3 regions of the Streptomyces sp. NPDC018610 genome follow, and region 3 is predicted to be linked to each of the others. Evidence: riboswitches for the same ligand, from Rfam matches in the RefSeq annotation. Region 3 holds a riboswitch; each other region holds the start of a gene.
The links. A riboswitch is a leader RNA that binds a small molecule or an ion and turns the genes downstream of it on or off. The one in region 3 is predicted to bind cobalamin.

Region 1 (5,400 bases), on a different contig from region 3:
ACTCCCGCTCCTGCAAGTCGACATAGGCGGTCATGCCGTGCTCGGCGTAGCCACGGGCGAGGTCGAACATGCCGTGGTTGAGGGAGTGGAAGCCGGCCAGGGTGATGAACTGGAAGCGATAGCCCATCGCGCCCAGCTCCCGCTGGAACTTTGCGATCTGGTCATCGTCCAGCGCAGCCTTCCAGTTGAAGGAGGGCGAGCAGTTGTAGGCGAGCATCTGGTCCGGGTACTGCGCGTGGATGGCCTCGGCGAACTCGCGGGCCTGGTCCAGGTCAGGGGTGCCGGTCTCGACCCAGATCAGGTCGGCGTACGGGGCGTAGGCCAGGCCGCGCGCGATCACGGGCGCCATGCCGTTGCGGACGCGGTAGAAGCCCTCGGCGGTGCGCTCGCCGGTGACGAACTCGGCGTCGCGCTCGTCGACGTCGGTGGTGAGCAGGTTGGCGGCGAGCGCGTCGGTGCGGGCGATGACGACCGTGGGCACGTCGGCGATGTCGGCGGCGAGCCGGGCCGCGTTCAGGGTGCGGATGTGCTGGGAGGTCGGCACCAGGACCTTGCCGCCGAGGTGGCCGCACTTCTTCTCCGAGGCGAGCTGGTCCTCGTAGTGGATGCCGGCCGCACCCGCCGCGATCATCGCCTTGGTCAGCTCGAAGGCGTTCAGCGGACCGCCGAAGCCGGCCTCCGCGTCGGCGACGATCGGTGCCAGCCAGTCCGTGGTGTCGCCGCCGTCCTCGGCGGTGGCGATCTGGTCGGCGCGCAGGAGCGCATTGTTGATCCGACGCACCACCTGCGGCACGGAGTTGGCGGGGTAGAGGCTCTGGTCGGGGTAGGTGTGGCCGGCCTGGTTGGCGTCGGCCGCGACCTGCCAGCCGGACAGGTAGATGGCCTGCAGACCGGCCTTCACCTGCTGGACGGCCTGGCCGCCGGTGAGCGCGCCGAGAGCGTGGATGTAGTCCTGCTCGTGCAACTGGCGCCACAGTCGCTCGGCGCCGCGCCGGGCCAGGGTGTGCTCCTCGCGGACGCTGCCGGAGAGCCGGACGACGTCCTCGGCGCTGTAGGTGCGCTCGATGCCCTGCCACCGGGGGTCGGTGGCCCAGCGTCGGGCCAGTTCCTCGGCTGTCTGCGTCCTCGCTTCTGCCATGACGGTCACCGTCTCTCGGTCTGTGCAGATTGCCAATTCCGCCTGTCCTGAACGACGGGTGTGGCACTGCGTGTCGAATCGCTGTGATGCGGCCCGCCGTCATCCCGGGAGACGAAGGTGAGCAATGCTGCCGGGCGCAGACGTCGCGGATCCCAGGGCTCCGACGTCAGGGCAGTGAATCGTGCCCCGGTCCCGAGAGGCGTCTGCCGGGTCCGGCGGGCCGCACTATGACTCTGACACTGGCACTCAGTGCCATCAAGCTTGGACAGTAGCCAACTTCTGCGAATCTTCGGGCAGCGTTCTGCCAAGTCTGCGAATGCTCCTACCACTGGTTGATCCCGTACCATCACCAAACCAAATCCCCGGCAGGGAGGAACGGGCGGTGAGCAAGACCTACGCGGGGGCGCGGTTGCGGAGACTGCGTGAGGAACGCGGAATGAGTCAAGCGGAGTTCGCCCGTTCTCTGGGCCTTTCCCCCAGCTATCTGAACCAGATGGAGCACGACTCCCGTCCGCTCACCGTGCCGGTCCTGCTCAGGCTGACCGAGACCTACGGCGTCGACCCCGGGTTCTTCTCGGCCCGCGACACGACCCGCCTCGTGGCCGACCTGCGCGAGGCGCTGACGGGAGAGATCACCGCCGCCAGGGTCACCCAGTCCGATCTGGCCGACCTGGCGTCCCGGATGCCCGCGGTCGCCCAGGTTCTGGTCGAACTGGGCCGCCGCAACCAGCTCCTGTCCGAGCGGCTGGCCGGAGTGACGGACGGCCGGGACGGAGACCGGGGCACCGCGCCGTCGCCGCACGAGGAGATCCGGGACTTCTTCTACCGTCGCCAGAACTATCTCCACGACACCGACCTCGCCGCCGAGCACCTGGCCGACGAGATCGGAGTACGGCCCGGCGAGGTGATCGGGGCCCTCACGGCCAGGCTCGCCCGATCTCATGGCGTTCACCTGGCCGCGGAGCCGGGCGAACGGCTGCACCGCTACGACCGGCGGACTCGCACCCTCCACCTGTCCCCGCGCCTGCGGCCCGGCCAGCGTGCCTTCCGCATGGCGACGCAGCTCGCCCTGCTGGAGTACGACGAGGGCCTGGGCAGGCTGGCTGAGGAGGACTTCGAACCCGGTTCACCCGCCCACGCGCTGGCCCGCATCGGCATCGCCAACTACTTCGCCGCCGCGCTGATTCTTCCGTACACCGCCTTCCACACGGCGGCCGAGGAGTTCCGCTACGACATCGAGCGCCTCACCGACCGCTACGGCCTCGGCTACGAGACCGTCTGCCACCGCCTGAGCACCCTTCAGCGCCCCCGCCTGCGCGGCGTGCCCTTCTCCTTCGTCCGGGTCGACCGGGCCGGCAACATGTCCAAACGCCAGTCTGCGACCGCGTTCCACTTCTCACGGGCCGGCGGCACCTGCCCACTGTGGAACGTCTACGAGTCGTTCGCCGCCCCCGGCCGCATCCACGTTCAAATCGCCGAGATGCCCGACGGCCAGCGGTACCTCTGGACGGCCCGAGCTATCACCCGGCACCGCGGCGGGTGGGGCGAGCCCGGCAAGACGTACGCCATCGGCCTGGGCTGCGAGATCCGCCACGCCCATCGCCTCGTGTACTCCGACGGCCTCGACCTCGACAACGCCTCGGCCGCCACGTCCATCGGCATGGGCTGCCGGGTCTGCGAGCGCCTCGGATGCCCCCAACGCGCCGCACCGCCGCTCGGACGTGCCCTGCGGATCGACCCCGACAGCAGCACCTTCGTCCCCTACCCGGTGACCGGCCCCGACGCCCCATCGGACCGCGAGGCGGGCCGGGCGTAGGGCCGGCGTCGGAGAACGACTCCCCGCAACCGCTGTGCGCGGAAACGGCGGGTGTGGGCCCTCACCCGGCTCCAGCCTCCGCCAGGGCCGACACGCGACGGGGCTTGCCGTCGGCATCGATGGCGACGAACGTGAGCCGCCCGGTGGCGACCTCGGTGCCGGGACCGGCGGCGTTCCACCGCTCGGCGGTCACCCTGACCCCGACCGTCATGGATGTCCTCCCCGCACGTTCCAGCTCGGCGTGCACCGTGAGCAGGTCGCCGGCGCGCACCGGGGCCAAGAAGGTCATCCGGTCGACGGACACGGTCACCGCCGGCCCGTCGGCGTGCCGCCCGGCGGCAGCCGCCGCCGCGTCGTCGATCAGCTTCATCACCACGCCACCGTGAATGGTGCCGTACAGGTTGGTGTCGTGCTCGCTCATGATGTGCGCGAGCGTCACCCGGGAGTCGGCCGGGGGCTTCGTGGGGGTGGGCAGGGTGGCGTTCCGGTCGGCCACGTCAACTCTCCTTCGCGAGTCGCGGCAGGGGTGTAACCGCGCACACATAGGGGCGCGGGCAGTTGGCAGGTCTTCGGACTCGCGGGCGCGTCCTCGTCGTTCACCGAGGAGGACTCCTACTGACCGTCGCTTCCCAGGCCCTCCTCGGGCCCAGTGCGTATGACGGCGGTCGTTCCCGCTCACCGCTGCGGGGCAGTCCCGGATTCCCGCCGGGTTCCCTCTTGCGACGCATCCCGCCTGGCGGACGGGGCGAACCAGCTGCACGGCCAGCTTACGGGCCGCGCTCGTGGTGCCGATCCCGGGCGCCTCCAGTTTCCTGCCCGCCAGACACCTCGGCGCGATTCCGCCGCACATCGAACAGGGGAGTTTCCACCGGTGCTCGCACGTCAAGGGCGAGGACCGTGTAGGGCATCCACCTGATGAAAGGTCGGTTCGTGCCATGGTGGAGGCAGGACCTCCGGTACGACGGGTCACAGGCCGTCCGCCGATGCCGGTCAGGAGCTGACGAAGAGTTGACTTCTCGTCGGCTCTTCCAGGGCAGGTTGAGTACCTGTTCCGACGAGGTCATCCGGCTGTGGTCGGGTCAGGCCGTTGTCCCGGAATCGATGGGACGGTTGCACAGTGCTGTCTCGGACGGGGGTCTGACTCATGAGATCTATGACCGAAGTGTCCAGTCACAGGCGTGTCGACTGTCGTTGCGGGATGGCACCTGCAGGTACCGAGCCCCAGGACGTGTCCCAATAGGGGCCTTGCCGAGTTCCGGCGCCATCACGGTTCAGACCGCTCCTAGCGGGCCGGTGTCATCCACCCACCACGTCACCACCGGAAGGCGAACCACCATGACGACCAGACAGCGCAGCACCTCCTCCAGTACGGATCCTCTCGTGCGGAGAGAAGTCGTGCTGGGCGTGGACACGCACGGCGAGGTTCACGTCGCCGCCGTGATCTCCCCGCTCGGGAAGATCTTGGGAACCGAGTCCTTTCCGGCAACGACAGTCGGCTATCGGCAGCTTCTTGTCTGGGCCCGCAAGCGGGGGACGGTGCGCCGGGCCGGCGTCGAGGGCACCGGCACCTTCGGCGCGGGCCTGTCCCGCTACCTGCTAGCGCAGCAGGTCGAGGTATATGAGGTGAACCGGCCCGACCGCTCGGCCCGCCGGCAGTTGGGAAAGTCAGACCCGCTCGATGCGCAGGCCGCCGCGCGGGCCGTGCTCAGCGGTCGCGCCCGGGCCCGGGCCAAGTCCGGTGACGGTCCGGTGCACAGCGCCCGGATGTACAAGCTCGCCAAGGACTCCGCGGTCAAGGCCCGCACCCAGGCGATCAACCAGCTCAAGGCCGTCCTGGTCATCGCCGACCCCGCCCTGCGGGAACGGTTGTCGAGCTTGGGCAACGCCGAGCTGTTCCGCACCTGCGCGACCCTCAGCCCACCCGATGACGGGGGAGACGAGGACGCGGTGGCCCAGGCCACCCACCTGACGCTGCGCATGCTCGCCGAGCGCATCGAACAGCTCACCGGACAGATCAATGAGCTGAACCAGCGCCTGACCCGGCTCGTCGAACGCCACGCCCCACAGCTGCTCGAACCGGTGGGCATCGGTCCGGACAGCGCCGTCACTCTCCTGATCACCATGGGGGACAATCCCGAGCGGCTGAACACTGAGGCATCCTTTGCTGCCCTTTGCGGAGTCAGCCCAATCGAGTACTCCTCTGGCCGCCGGAGCACGCGCCGGCTCAACCATGGTGGCGACCGCCAGGCCAATGCCGCCCTGCACCGCATCGTCTTCACCCGGCTGCGCCACGACCCGCGCACCCAGGCGTACTACGAACGCCGCACGCAGGAAGGCAAGACTCGACGCGAGATCATCCGATGCCTCAAGCGATACGCAGCCCGCGAGGTCTTCAACCTGGTCAGACCGGTTTCCCGCACCCCTGCGTTATAGGGGCGTCCGTGAG
Region 2 (5,400 bases), on a different contig from region 3:
CGAGGAGCACCTGGAGTACGAAGGCCGCCCCGTGCCCGCCGCGCTCGTCGACTTCGGCCTGTACTTCTTCCACTGCGCCCAGCGGCAGATCGACGCCGGGCACGGCCCCTACTTCTACCTGCCCAAGCTGGAGAACCGCTACGAGGCCCGGCTCTGGAACGACATCTTCGTCACCGCCCAGGACCTGCTCGGCATCCCCCGCGGCGCGATCCGCGCCACCGTCCTCATCGAGACGATCACCGCCGCGTTCGAGATGGAGGAGATCCTCTACGAGCTGCGCGAGCACAGCGCCGGCCTCAACGCCGGCCGCTGGGACTACCTGTTCAGCCTCATCAAGACCTTCGGCCACCGCACCGACTTCCTCCTGCCCGACCGCGCCAAGGTCACGATGACCGCCCCCTTCATGCGCGCCTATACCGAACTCCTCGTGCGCACCTGCCACCAGCGCGGCGCCCACGCCATCGGCGGCATGGCCGCACAGGTGCCGGACAAGGACCCGGCCGCCCACGAGGCCGCACTCGCCAAGGTCCGGCTCGACAAGGAACGTGAGGCAGAAGACGGCTTCGACGGCTCCTGGGCCGCCCACCCCGGCCTCGTCCCCGTCTGCCGCGAGGTCTTCGACGACGTCCTCGGCGAACGCCCCCACCAGATCGACCGGACGCGGGACGACGTGGACGTGACGGCGGCCGACCTGCTCTCCGTGCGCCGCATCAGCAACCCCCCGACCACCGAGGGCGTCCGCACGAACATCGCCGTCGCGCTGCGCTACTTCGCCGCCTGGCTGCGCGGCCAGGGCGCCGTCGCCCTGTACGGGCTCATGGAGGACGCGGCCACCGCCGAGATCGCCCGCGTGCAGATCTGGCAGTGGCTGCGACACCGCGTGATCGACCGGGAGACGGTCCTCGCACTGCTCGACGACGAGATCGCCTCGCTCGGCGCCGAGTATCCCTGGGCTGATGTCCAGGACGTCCGCGCGCTCTTCGAACGGACTGCTCTGGCGGGCGAACTGCCTCTCTTCTTCACCCCTGACGCCTACACCCGGCACCTCGTGCGCCGGACGGGGGCTGGAGCATGAGCGGGGACATCCGGCGCGCCGGCGTCGTGGGTGGCGGTCAGATGGGCGCCGGTATCGCCGAGGTGTGCGCACGGGCCGGGCTCGACACCGTGGTGTGCGAGGTGGACGCGGTCGCGGCCCGAGCCGCACGGGACCGGGTGGCGGCCTCGCTGGACCGCGCCGTAGGGCGGGGCAAGCTGGAGCAGGCTGCCGCGCAGGACGCCCTCACCCGGCTCGTCTTCACCGGCGATCTGGAGGACCTGGCCGACCGGCAGCTCGTCGTCGAAGCCGTCGTGGAGAACGCGGACGCCAAGACGGAGGTGTTCGCCGCTCTCGACAAGATCATCGAGGACCCTGCCGCCGTTCTCGCCACCAACACGTCCTCCCTCCCGATCATGCGGCTCGGCATGGCCACGAGCCGCGCGGACCGGGTCGTGGGACTGCACTTCTTCAACCCTGTCCCCGTGCTGCCACTGGTGGAGGTGGTGACATCGCTGCATACATCGGCCGACACGACCGCCATCGTCGAGGACTTCGCGGCCCGCGTGCTCGGCAAGTCCGTCATCCGTTCCCGGGACCGGGCCGGGTTCGTCGTCAACGCGCTGCTCATCCCCTATCTCTTGTCGGCGATCCGCATGGCGGAGTCCGGCTTCGCCACTGCCGCCGACATCGACACCGGCATGGAGCTGGGCTGCGCTCACCCGATGGGCCCGCTGAGGCTGGCGGACCTGATCGGCCTGGACACCGTCGCCTTGATCGCCGAGTCGCTGTACGCCGAGTTCCGGGAGCCGCTCTACGCGCCTCCGCCGCTGCTCCAACGGATGGTGGAGGCGGGACTGCTCGGCAGGAAGACCGGCCGGGGGTTCCACTGCTACAACCGGGTCTGAGGGCCTCCTACGACGCGGGGGCTGAGGAGCTCGTGCCGCCACAGGTGTGAGGGTCCCCGCGCGGAGTGACAGGGGAAGGGCGGGAAGCGCGTGTGCAGCAGGCTTCCCGCCCTGTGGACCGTACGGCGCGATGTGGGCCGCCTCACCGTCCAGATGACGGACGTGCTGCTCTCTTCTCTGACGGTGACCCCGTAGGCTGGCCGGTGCAGCTGGTTCGCCCCGTCCGCCAGGCGGGATGCGTCGTAAGAGGGAACCCGGTGGGAATCCGGGACTGCCCCGCAGCGGTGAGCGGGAACGACCGCCGTCATACGCACTGGGCCCGGCAGGGCTTGGGAAGCGACGGCCAGTAGGTGTCTCGTACGACTTCGTACGACGAGACGCGCCCGCGAGTCCGAAGACCTGCCAACTGCCCGTGTGCGAACCACTCGTGCGCGGACATCCCGGTGACCTCGAGGGCGGGTCGGCGACCGTACCAGGCGGAGGACCGCGCTGTGCCGCGCGGGCTCGTACCCGTCCGGTTCCGTCACCCCTTCGCGCTCTCGTCCCGTCCCCGGGATCTCAGGGATTCATCTCGCGAAGGAGATCTCCGTGACCACCAAGCCCGCAGCCGCGGCAGCACGCGCCACCGTGTACGGCTACCCCCGCCAGGGACAGAGCCGGGAACTGAAGAAGGCGATCGAGGGCTACTGGAAGGGCCGCATCACCGCCGACGCCCTCCACGCCACCGCCGCCGACCTGCGCCGTACGAACTGGCAGCAGCTCGCCGAGGCCGGCATCGACGAGGTGCCCACGGGCGACTTCTCGTACTACGACCATGTCCTGGACACCACCGTCATGGTCGGCGCCATCCCCGCCCGCCACCGGGAGGCCGTGGACGCCGATCCGCTCGGCGGGTACTTCGCGATGGCCCGCGGCACCCAGGACGTCGCGCCGCTGGAGATGACCAAGTGGTTCGACACCAACTACCACTACCTGGTACCAGAACTGGGTCCGGACACGGTCTTCGCCGCCGACGCGGCCAAGCAGGTCGCCGAGCTGAAGGAGGCCCTGACCCTGGGCCTCACCGCCCGACCCGTGCTGGTGGGCCCGGTCACCTACCTCCTGCTGGCCAAGCCCGCACCCGGTGCCCCGAGCGACTTCGAGCCGCTCACCCTGCTGGACCGCCTGCTGCCGGTGTACGCCGAAGTCCTCGCCGACCTGCGGGCCGCGGGCGCGGAGTGGGTCCAGCTGGACGAGCCCGCCCTCGTCCAGGACCGCACACCGGCCGAACTCAACGCAGTCACCCGCGCCTACCGCGACCTCGGCGCCCTCACCGACCGGCCCAAGCTCCTCGTAGCGTCCTACTTCGACCGGCTCGGCGAGGCCCTCCCGGTACTCGCCAAAGCCCCGGTCGAGGGCCTGGCCCTGGACTTCACCGAGGCCGCCTCCGCCAACCTGGACGACCTCGCCGCCGTCGGCGGCCTGCCCGGCAAACGCCTGGTCGCCGGAGTCGTCAACGGCCGCAACATCTGGGCCAACGACCTGGCCAGGTCCCTCTCCACCCTGGGCACCCTGCTCGGACTGGCGGACCGCGTCGACGTGGCCGCCTCCTGCTCCCTGCTGCACGTCCCGCTCGACGCCACCGCGGAACGGGACATCGAGCCGCAGATCCTGCGCTGGCTCGCCTTCGCCCGGCAGAAGACGCGCGAGGTCGTCACCCTCGCCAAGGGCCTCGCCCAGGGCACCGACACGATCACCGCCGAACTGGCCGCCAACCGTGCCGACCTCGCCTCCCGGGCAGGCTCGCGCATCACCCACGACCCGGCCGTGCGCTCCCGCGCCGCCGCGGTCACCGACGCCGACGCCCGCCGCTCCCAGCCCTACGCCGAACGCTGCGCGGCCCAGCGCGCCCACCTCCGCCTGCCCCTCCTGCCGACCACGACCATCGGGTCCTTCCCGCAGACCGGCGAACTGCGCGCGGCACGCGCCGACCTGCGCGCCGGCCGCATCGACACGGTCGGCTACGAGGAACGGATCAAGGCGGAGATCGAGGAGGTGATCACCTTCCAGGAGAAGACCGGCCTGGACGTCCTGGTGCACGGCGAGGCCGAGCGCAACGACATGGTCCAGTACTTCGCCGAGCAGCTCACCGGCTACCTCGCCACCCAGCACGGCTGGGTCCAGTCCTACGGCACCCGCTACGTCCGCCCGCCGATCCTGGCCGGTGACATCTCCCGCCCCGAGCCGATGACCGTCCGCTGGACGACGTACGCCCAGTCCCTCACCGACCGGCCGGTCAAGGGCATGCTCACCGGCCCGGTCACCATGCTCGCCTGGTCCTTCGTCCGCGACGACCAGCCCCTCGCCGACACCGCCCGCCAGGTCGCCCTCGCCCTGCGCGACGAAGTCAATGACCTGGAGGCGGATGGGACATCGGTGATCCAGGTGGATGAACCCGCACTACGTGAGACCCTCCCCCTGCGCGCCGCCGACCGGGCCGAGTACCTGGACTGGGCGACCGAAGCCTTCCGCCTCACCACCAGTGGGGTCCGCCCGGACACCCAGATCCACACCCACATGTGCTACGCCGAGTTCGGCGACATCGTCCAAGCGATCGACGACCTCGACGCCGACGTCATCAGCCTGGAGGCCGCCCGCTCCCACATGCAGGTCGCCCGCGAACTCGCCGCCCACAACTACCCCCGCGAGGCCGGCCCCGGTGTGTACGACATCCACTCGCCTCGCGTGCCGAGCCCCGAGGAGGTGGCGGACCTGCTGCGCACCGGTCTTCAGGCCATCCCCGCCGAACGGCTCTGGGTCAACCCCGACTGCGGTCTGAAGACCCGCGCCTGGCCCGAGACCCGCGCCTCCCTGGAGAACCTGGTCGCCGCCGCCCGCACCGTCCGCGCCGAACTATCTGCCTCGTAACCTGACCGGACACGGAACGAGGCCGGGGCGCCACGAGCGCCCCGGCCCTGCGCTCTCCGCCGGACAGCGCGCCGGCAGCCATGTATCCCTACTCGGCCGTCGGCACCGCCCGCTGGCCCGGTCCCGCGCGGGCGGATCAGAGCGTCGCGGGCGAGTTTGTTCGGTGATGTGGGCAGTCCAGCCGGTCACGCGGCTCATCACGAAGATCAGGGCATCCCGCATGATGGGCACGCGGGAGTCACCGTGGTTGTAGACGCGGTGTGGTACCGAGAGGGTTTATCAGGCCGTCCAGCAGGCGGTGCACAAGACGACCGTGACCCGGCCGTCCCGCAAAGCGGTGGGCACCCACGCCCCCATGACACCGACAGCAGGAGCAGCCCCGTGACCAGTCGCGTCACCTTCGTCTCACCGGCCACGAGCCCATCACTGCGAAGGGCCCGGTTCTACGACGGCGACTCGATCGATGACACCGGCACGGCTCGCGCCCGTGCGGGCGCCGGGTCACTGTCCGTGCCCGCGCACGTGCTCGTGTCCCCGAGTGCGCGCTGTCGG
Region 3 (5,400 bases):
CGCCCATCGACCCGCCCACCACCAACGCCCATCGGTCGATGCCGAGCGCGTCCGCCAGGTCCGCCTCGGCGGCCACCTGATCACGCTGTGTCAGGAACGGGAAGCGCCCGCCCCAGCGGTGTCCGTCCGGCGCGAGCGACGACGGCCCGGTGCTGCCCTGGCAGCCGCCGAGCACGTTCGGGGCCACGACGAACCAGCGGTCCGTGTCGAGGGCGCGCCCCGCGCCGACGAGCCCGTCCCACCAGCCGGGGGAGGGGTGGCCGGGACCGGCGGGACCGGCGACGTGGCTGTCGCCGGTCAGCGCGTGCAGCACGAGCACCGCGTTGGAACGGTCGGGCGCGAGCCGCCCCCACGTCTCGTACGCGAGCCGCACGCCCGGGAGTTCACCGCCGGCCTCCAGGGGCAGCGGCTCGTCCCGCGCGTGCCACCGGCGACGCCCGGGCGGGTCCCCCTCCCGCCAGGCCCCGGAGGCCGGCGGGAGGGGGACCCCGAAGGGCGTCGGCACGGTGCTCAGGACGCGCCCTTCGCCGCGCGGAACCCCGCCTCCAGGTCGGCCTTGAGGTCGGCGAGGTTCTCGATCCCGACCGACAGGCGCACCAGTCCCGGGGAGGCGCCGGTGGCCGCCAACTGGGCCTCGTCGAGCTGGCTGTGCGTCGTGGACGCCGGGTGGATGATCAGGCTGCGCACGTCGCCGATGTTGGCGAGGTGGCTGAACAGCTCGACCACGTCCACGAACCGCTTGCCGGCCTCGACGCCGTCGCGCAGCTCGAAGGAGACCAGCGCGCCCGCGCCCCGGGGCAGGTACTTCCGTCCCGCCTCGTACCACTTGCTGGACTTCAGCCCCGGATAGTGCACGGCGGCGACCTCGTCGCGCCGCTCCAGCCACTCGGCCAGGGCCAGGGCGTTGGCCGAGTGGCGTTCCAGGCGCAGGCTCAGCGTCTCCACGCCCTGCAGGAGCAGGAAGGCGGAGTGCGGGGAGAGGGCCGGACCGAGGTCGCGCAGCAACTGCACCCGCAGCTTGACGGCGTAGGCGCCCGGGCCGAGCGCGGGCCAGTAGCGCAGCCCGTGGTAGCTGGGGTCGGGCTCGGTGAAGTCCGGGAACCGGTCGGCGTGCGCCCCGAAGTCGAAGCTCCCGCCGTCGACGACCACGCCCGCGATCGCCGTGCCGTGCCCGCCGAGGAACTTGGTCGCCGAGTGGACGACGATGTCCGCCCCGTGCTCCAGGGGACGCAGCAGATAGGGGGTCGGGAGGGTGTTGTCCACGATCAGCGGCAGCCCGGCCGCGTGCGCGACGTCCGCGACCGCCCGCACGTCGAGCACGTCGCCGCGCGGATTGCCCAGGGTCTCGGCGAACAGCGCCTTGGTGTTCGGCCGGACCGCCGCCCGCCAGGCCTCGACGTCGTCCGCGTCGTCCACGAACGACACCTCGACGCCCAGCTTCGGCAGCGTGTGCCGGAACAGGTTGTAGGTGCCGCCGTACAGCGACGAACTGGAGACGATGTGGTCACCGGCGCTCGCGAGCGTCAGGATCGCCAGGGTCTCCGCGGCCTGCCCGGAGGCGAGCGCCACGGCCGCGACGCCGCCCTCCAGGGCGGCGACGCGCTGCTCGAAGACGTCCTGGGTGGGATTGTGGATGCGGGTGTAGATGTTGCCGGGCTCCGCCAGCGAGAACAGGTCGGCGGCGTGCCGGGTGTCGCGGAAGACGAACGACGTCGTCTGGTAGATGGGCGTCGCCCGGGCGCCGGTCGCCGGGTCGGGTGCGGCGCCCGCGTGGATCTGCCTGGTCTCGAAGGACCACGCGGAGGTGTCGGGGCCGGGAGGCACTTCCTCGGGGGTGTGGCCGGCGGTGACGGAGTCGACGGGCTGGCTCATGGTGGCTGCTCCCTGGTGCGGAGGGCGGAGGACAGGACTGCTCGCGGCGGGCGAGGGCGCCCGCGGCGCGGGGACGGGAAACACGGAGACACCGCGCGGGGCCGCGAACGACGCCCGGATCGGGGTGCGTTCGACGTGCCGCGGTGAGCGGTGCGCGGTGGGAGAAGACAGGCCGGAGGGGCCGGAGGAACGGGACGGGCTCAGCTCACGGCGCGACAACCCGTGGTGGTGACACGCACGTAGTCGACGTGGCGGCGGGTCACGAGCACGGTCATGGCCCCAGACAACCACAGCGGACCGCCGCCACACCAGGGAACGGTGGTCGTTTCGCCGCAACGGGGTGGGGCGCACAGAGGCAGCGACCCGGCGCGCGAAACGGCTCGAACCACCGGACGTCCCACTGCGCGGTCCGTTGCCCGGTCATCGCCCGGTCATTGCCCGGTCCGTCCACTGTGCGGTGGGATCTTCCCAGGTGGACGCGGTCTTGGCCGTGTCCGCTGCGCGCGGTAAGGTCGGTCCGATATCGACGACGGCGAGACGGAAGCCGGTGGGAATCCGGCACGGTCGCGCCACTGTATGCGTGACGCCCCGACAGGGTGTCACGCGAGTCAGACCCGTGGCCGTCGTCCAGTGCACCACCGACATGGGACGCGAATTCCCGGAGGAGGTTCTGCCATGGCGCAGACCGTCGCCCAGCCGACAGCCACCACTCCCGCCATCCCCGCGAAGCTGCCGCTGAAGGCGATAGCTCCCTGGGCGGTCTTCTTCGGCATCCTGATGCTGGTCCTGCTGTACTTCGTCGGCGCCGAGCAGGGCGCCACCTCCGTGTTCAGCGGCACGGACGTCCACGAGTGGGTCCACGACGCCCGCCACCTGCTCGGCTTCCCCTGCCACTGACGCGAGGGACGCCGCGCATCCATGAACTCCGCAACGGTAAGGAATCTCCTCGTGCGGGGCATGCTCGCCGGCCTGGCCGCCGGCGTGCTCGCCCTCGTCGTCGCCTACCTCCTCGGTGAACCGAGCGTCGACAAGGCGATCGGCTTCGAGGACGCGCACTCCCACGAGCACGAGATGGAGGTCGTCTCCCGCTCCCTGCAGTCCACCGCCGGCCTCGCCACCGGCGTCCTGGTCTACGGGGTCGCCTTCGGCGGCATCGCCGCGCTCGCCTACTGCTTCGCCATGGGCCGAGTCGGCCGCTTCGGCCCGCGGGCGACCGCGCTGCTGCTGTCCGGCTGCGCGCTGCTCGCCGTGTACGTCGTGCCGTTCCTCAAGTACCCGGCCAACCCGCCGTCGGTCGGCGAACCCGACACCATCGGCAAGCGGACCACGCTGTACTTCCTGATGATGGTGCTCAGTGTGCTGCTCGCCGTCGCCGCCGTCATCCTGGGCAAGCGCCTGGCGCCGGTCCTGGGCAACTGGTGGGCGACGGTCGTCGCGGTGGCCGCGTTCGCCGTCGTGATCGGGTCGGCGTACGAGTTCCTGCCGGTCATCAACGAGGTGCCGCAGGACTTCCCCGCCGCGCTGCTGTGGCGGTTCCGCCTGTCCGCACTGGCCGTCCAGACCGTGCTGTGGGGCGGATTCGGCCTGCTCTTCGGCGAGTTGGCCGAACGGCAGCTCGATCCCAAGCCCGCGACGGCCGCGTCCGGGCGTACGGTTTCCGCCCCGAACTGACGATATCGGGACACGCGACGGCCCTTCGGAACCATCCGGGGGCTGTCGCGGGCTTTCCCGTCGAGACCGGACACCGTCCCCGCTGCTCCGTCACCGGTCGTGACATCCTGAACTGTGTCGCCCTCAACGGCTGTTGGTGGCCGATGACCCCGGTCCGTCCAGCGGCCGCCCGAGGCGCAGGTTCCACCGCCCGGCCCGTCCGCTGAGTTCCGTGGCCGTCAGCGGCACCACGTCCAGCCGCCAGAAGACGGCGGCGGGCAGGCCCAGGGCGTGGACGACGGCGGCCCGTACGAGGTCGGGCTCGACCACGGCCAGGATCCTGCCGTCCGCCTCCCGCGTGGCGTCCAGCCAGCTTCCGGCCCGCTCGCACACCTCCTGGACCGACTCACCGCCATGGCCCGCCCAGCCAGGGTCGGCGAGCCAGCGGGCCACCGACTCCGGCTCGGCGGCCATCACCTCGTCCAGGGTGCGGCCACGCCAGCGGCCCATGTCGGAGCCCGCCAGTTCGGGCGACGCCACGGCGTCCAGGCCGAGCGCCGCCGCCGTCTGCTCGCAGCGCACGCTCGGGGACGTGACCGTACGGGCCGGCGAGGGCAGCACCGGCGCCGCCGAACGGGCGCGGGCCGCGCCTAAGTCGTCGATCGGCTCGCCGGCGTAGAAACGGGTCTGCCGCAGCGACGGGCTCATGGCGGGTGAGACGAGGGTGACACGGCTGGCCACGTGACTCCTCCTGGTGTGACGGTCGTCGGCGGATGCGGGCCCAGGTTTTCACGGGAACACGGCACGCGCGCACGGCACACACCGCCGCACGGCAAGCACCGCACGTGTGGTGCGCGCCGCAGGCGCCGCAGGGACCGCAGGGACCGCAGGGACCAACACCCGGCCGAGGCCCGGACACGTACGTCCCGGCCTCGGCCGCGCTCCGGTGGGATCAGGAAGGAGGGGCTGGTTGGGCAAGCGTGCGGAGGCCGTCCGGCCTCCTCCGCCACCCTCGCACCCACGGCGCTCGCCCCCGCGCAGGCCGCTTACCCCCGCGCAGGCCGCTCACCCTCGCGCAGGCCGCGCATCCCCGCGCACGCCGCGCATCCCCGCGCACGCCGCTCAGCCCCGCACCCGGACGACGGGCCGGTGCGGGGCTCATGCGGGATGGTGGGTGCGGGGTCGGTGGGGGTGTCCGGTCAGTGGGCCGTCCAGCCGCCGTCCAGGGGGAGGGAGGCACCGGTGACGTAGCCGGTGTGCTCGGTGCACAGCCACAGGGCCGCCGAGGCGACCTCGGCCGGCTCGATGAGGCGTTTGATCGCGGTGTGCTCCAGGAACACCTGGTCCACCACGTCCGCCGTCGGTATGCCGTGGGCGCGCGCCTGTCCGGCGATCTGGTCCTCGACGAGCGGGGTGCGGACGTAGCCGGGGTTGATGCAGTTGCTGGTCACGCCGTGCGCGGCGCCCTCCAGTGCGACCACCTTGCTCAAACCCTCCAGGGCGTGCTTCGCGGCGACGTACGCCGACTTGTAGGCGCTGGCCCGCAGGCCGTGCACCGAGGAGATGTTGACCACCCGGCCCCAGCCCCGCGCGTACATGTGCGGCAGGGTGCGGCGCAGGATCCGGAACGGCGCCTCCACCATCACCCGCTGGATCAGCGCGAAGCGCTCCGGCGGGAAGTCGTGCACGGGGGCCACGTGCTGCAGGCCGGCGTTGTTGACCACGATGTCGGCGTCGTCGGGCAGCGTGTCCACGGCCTCGGGGTCGGAGAGGTCGACCACGACGGCCGTGCCGCCGATCGCCGCCGCGACCTCCTTGGCGGCCCGCTCGGCCCGGTCCACCACGTAGACGTCGGCGCCGGCGGCGGCGAAGGCCTCG

Region 1: linked by a shared signal. The riboswitch ahead of ACH5A8_RS06855 (acyl-CoA thioesterase) and the one ahead of ACH5A8_RS29670 (CbtB-domain containing protein) in region 3 are both predicted to bind cobalamin.
Region 2: linked by a shared signal. The riboswitch ahead of metE (5-methyltetrahydropteroyltriglutamate--homocysteine S-methyltransferase) and the one ahead of ACH5A8_RS29670 (CbtB-domain containing protein) in region 3 are both predicted to bind cobalamin.

Annotation. Positions count from the first base shown of each region.
Region 1 is NZ_JBISAL010000002.1:323,822-329,221, reverse strand. It holds gene aceA (isocitrate lyase) at 1-1,138, opposite strand, end outside; gene ACH5A8_RS06860 (short-chain fatty acyl-CoA regulator family protein) at 1,521-2,954, shown strand; partial or broken gene ACH5A8_RS06855 (acyl-CoA thioesterase) at 3,046-3,375, opposite strand; cobalamin riboswitch at 3,497-3,724, opposite strand; gene ACH5A8_RS06850 (IS110 family transposase) at 4,290-5,387, shown strand.
Region 2 is NZ_JBISAL010000002.1:330,000-335,399, forward strand. It holds gene aceB (malate synthase A) at 1-1,075, shown strand, start outside; gene ACH5A8_RS06875 (3-hydroxybutyryl-CoA dehydrogenase) at 1,072-1,941, shown strand; cobalamin riboswitch at 2,135-2,363, shown strand; gene metE (5-methyltetrahydropteroyltriglutamate--homocysteine S-methyltransferase) at 2,530-4,848, shown strand; partial or broken gene ACH5A8_RS06885 (citrate/2-methylcitrate synthase) at 4,937-5,109, opposite strand; gene ACH5A8_RS06890 (histidine phosphatase family protein) at 5,230-5,400, shown strand, end outside.
Region 3 is NZ_JBISAL010000013.1:48,887-54,286, reverse strand. It holds gene ACH5A8_RS29680 (homoserine O-acetyltransferase) at 1-505, opposite strand, end outside; gene ACH5A8_RS29675 (bifunctional o-acetylhomoserine/o-acetylserine sulfhydrylase) at 511-1,872, opposite strand; cobalamin riboswitch at 2,369-2,512, shown strand; gene ACH5A8_RS29670 (CbtB-domain containing protein) at 2,548-2,769, shown strand; gene ACH5A8_RS29665 (CbtA family protein) at 2,791-3,543, shown strand; gene ACH5A8_RS29660 (histidine phosphatase family protein) at 3,667-4,263, opposite strand; gene ACH5A8_RS29655 (3-hydroxybutyrate dehydrogenase) at 4,722-5,400, opposite strand, start outside.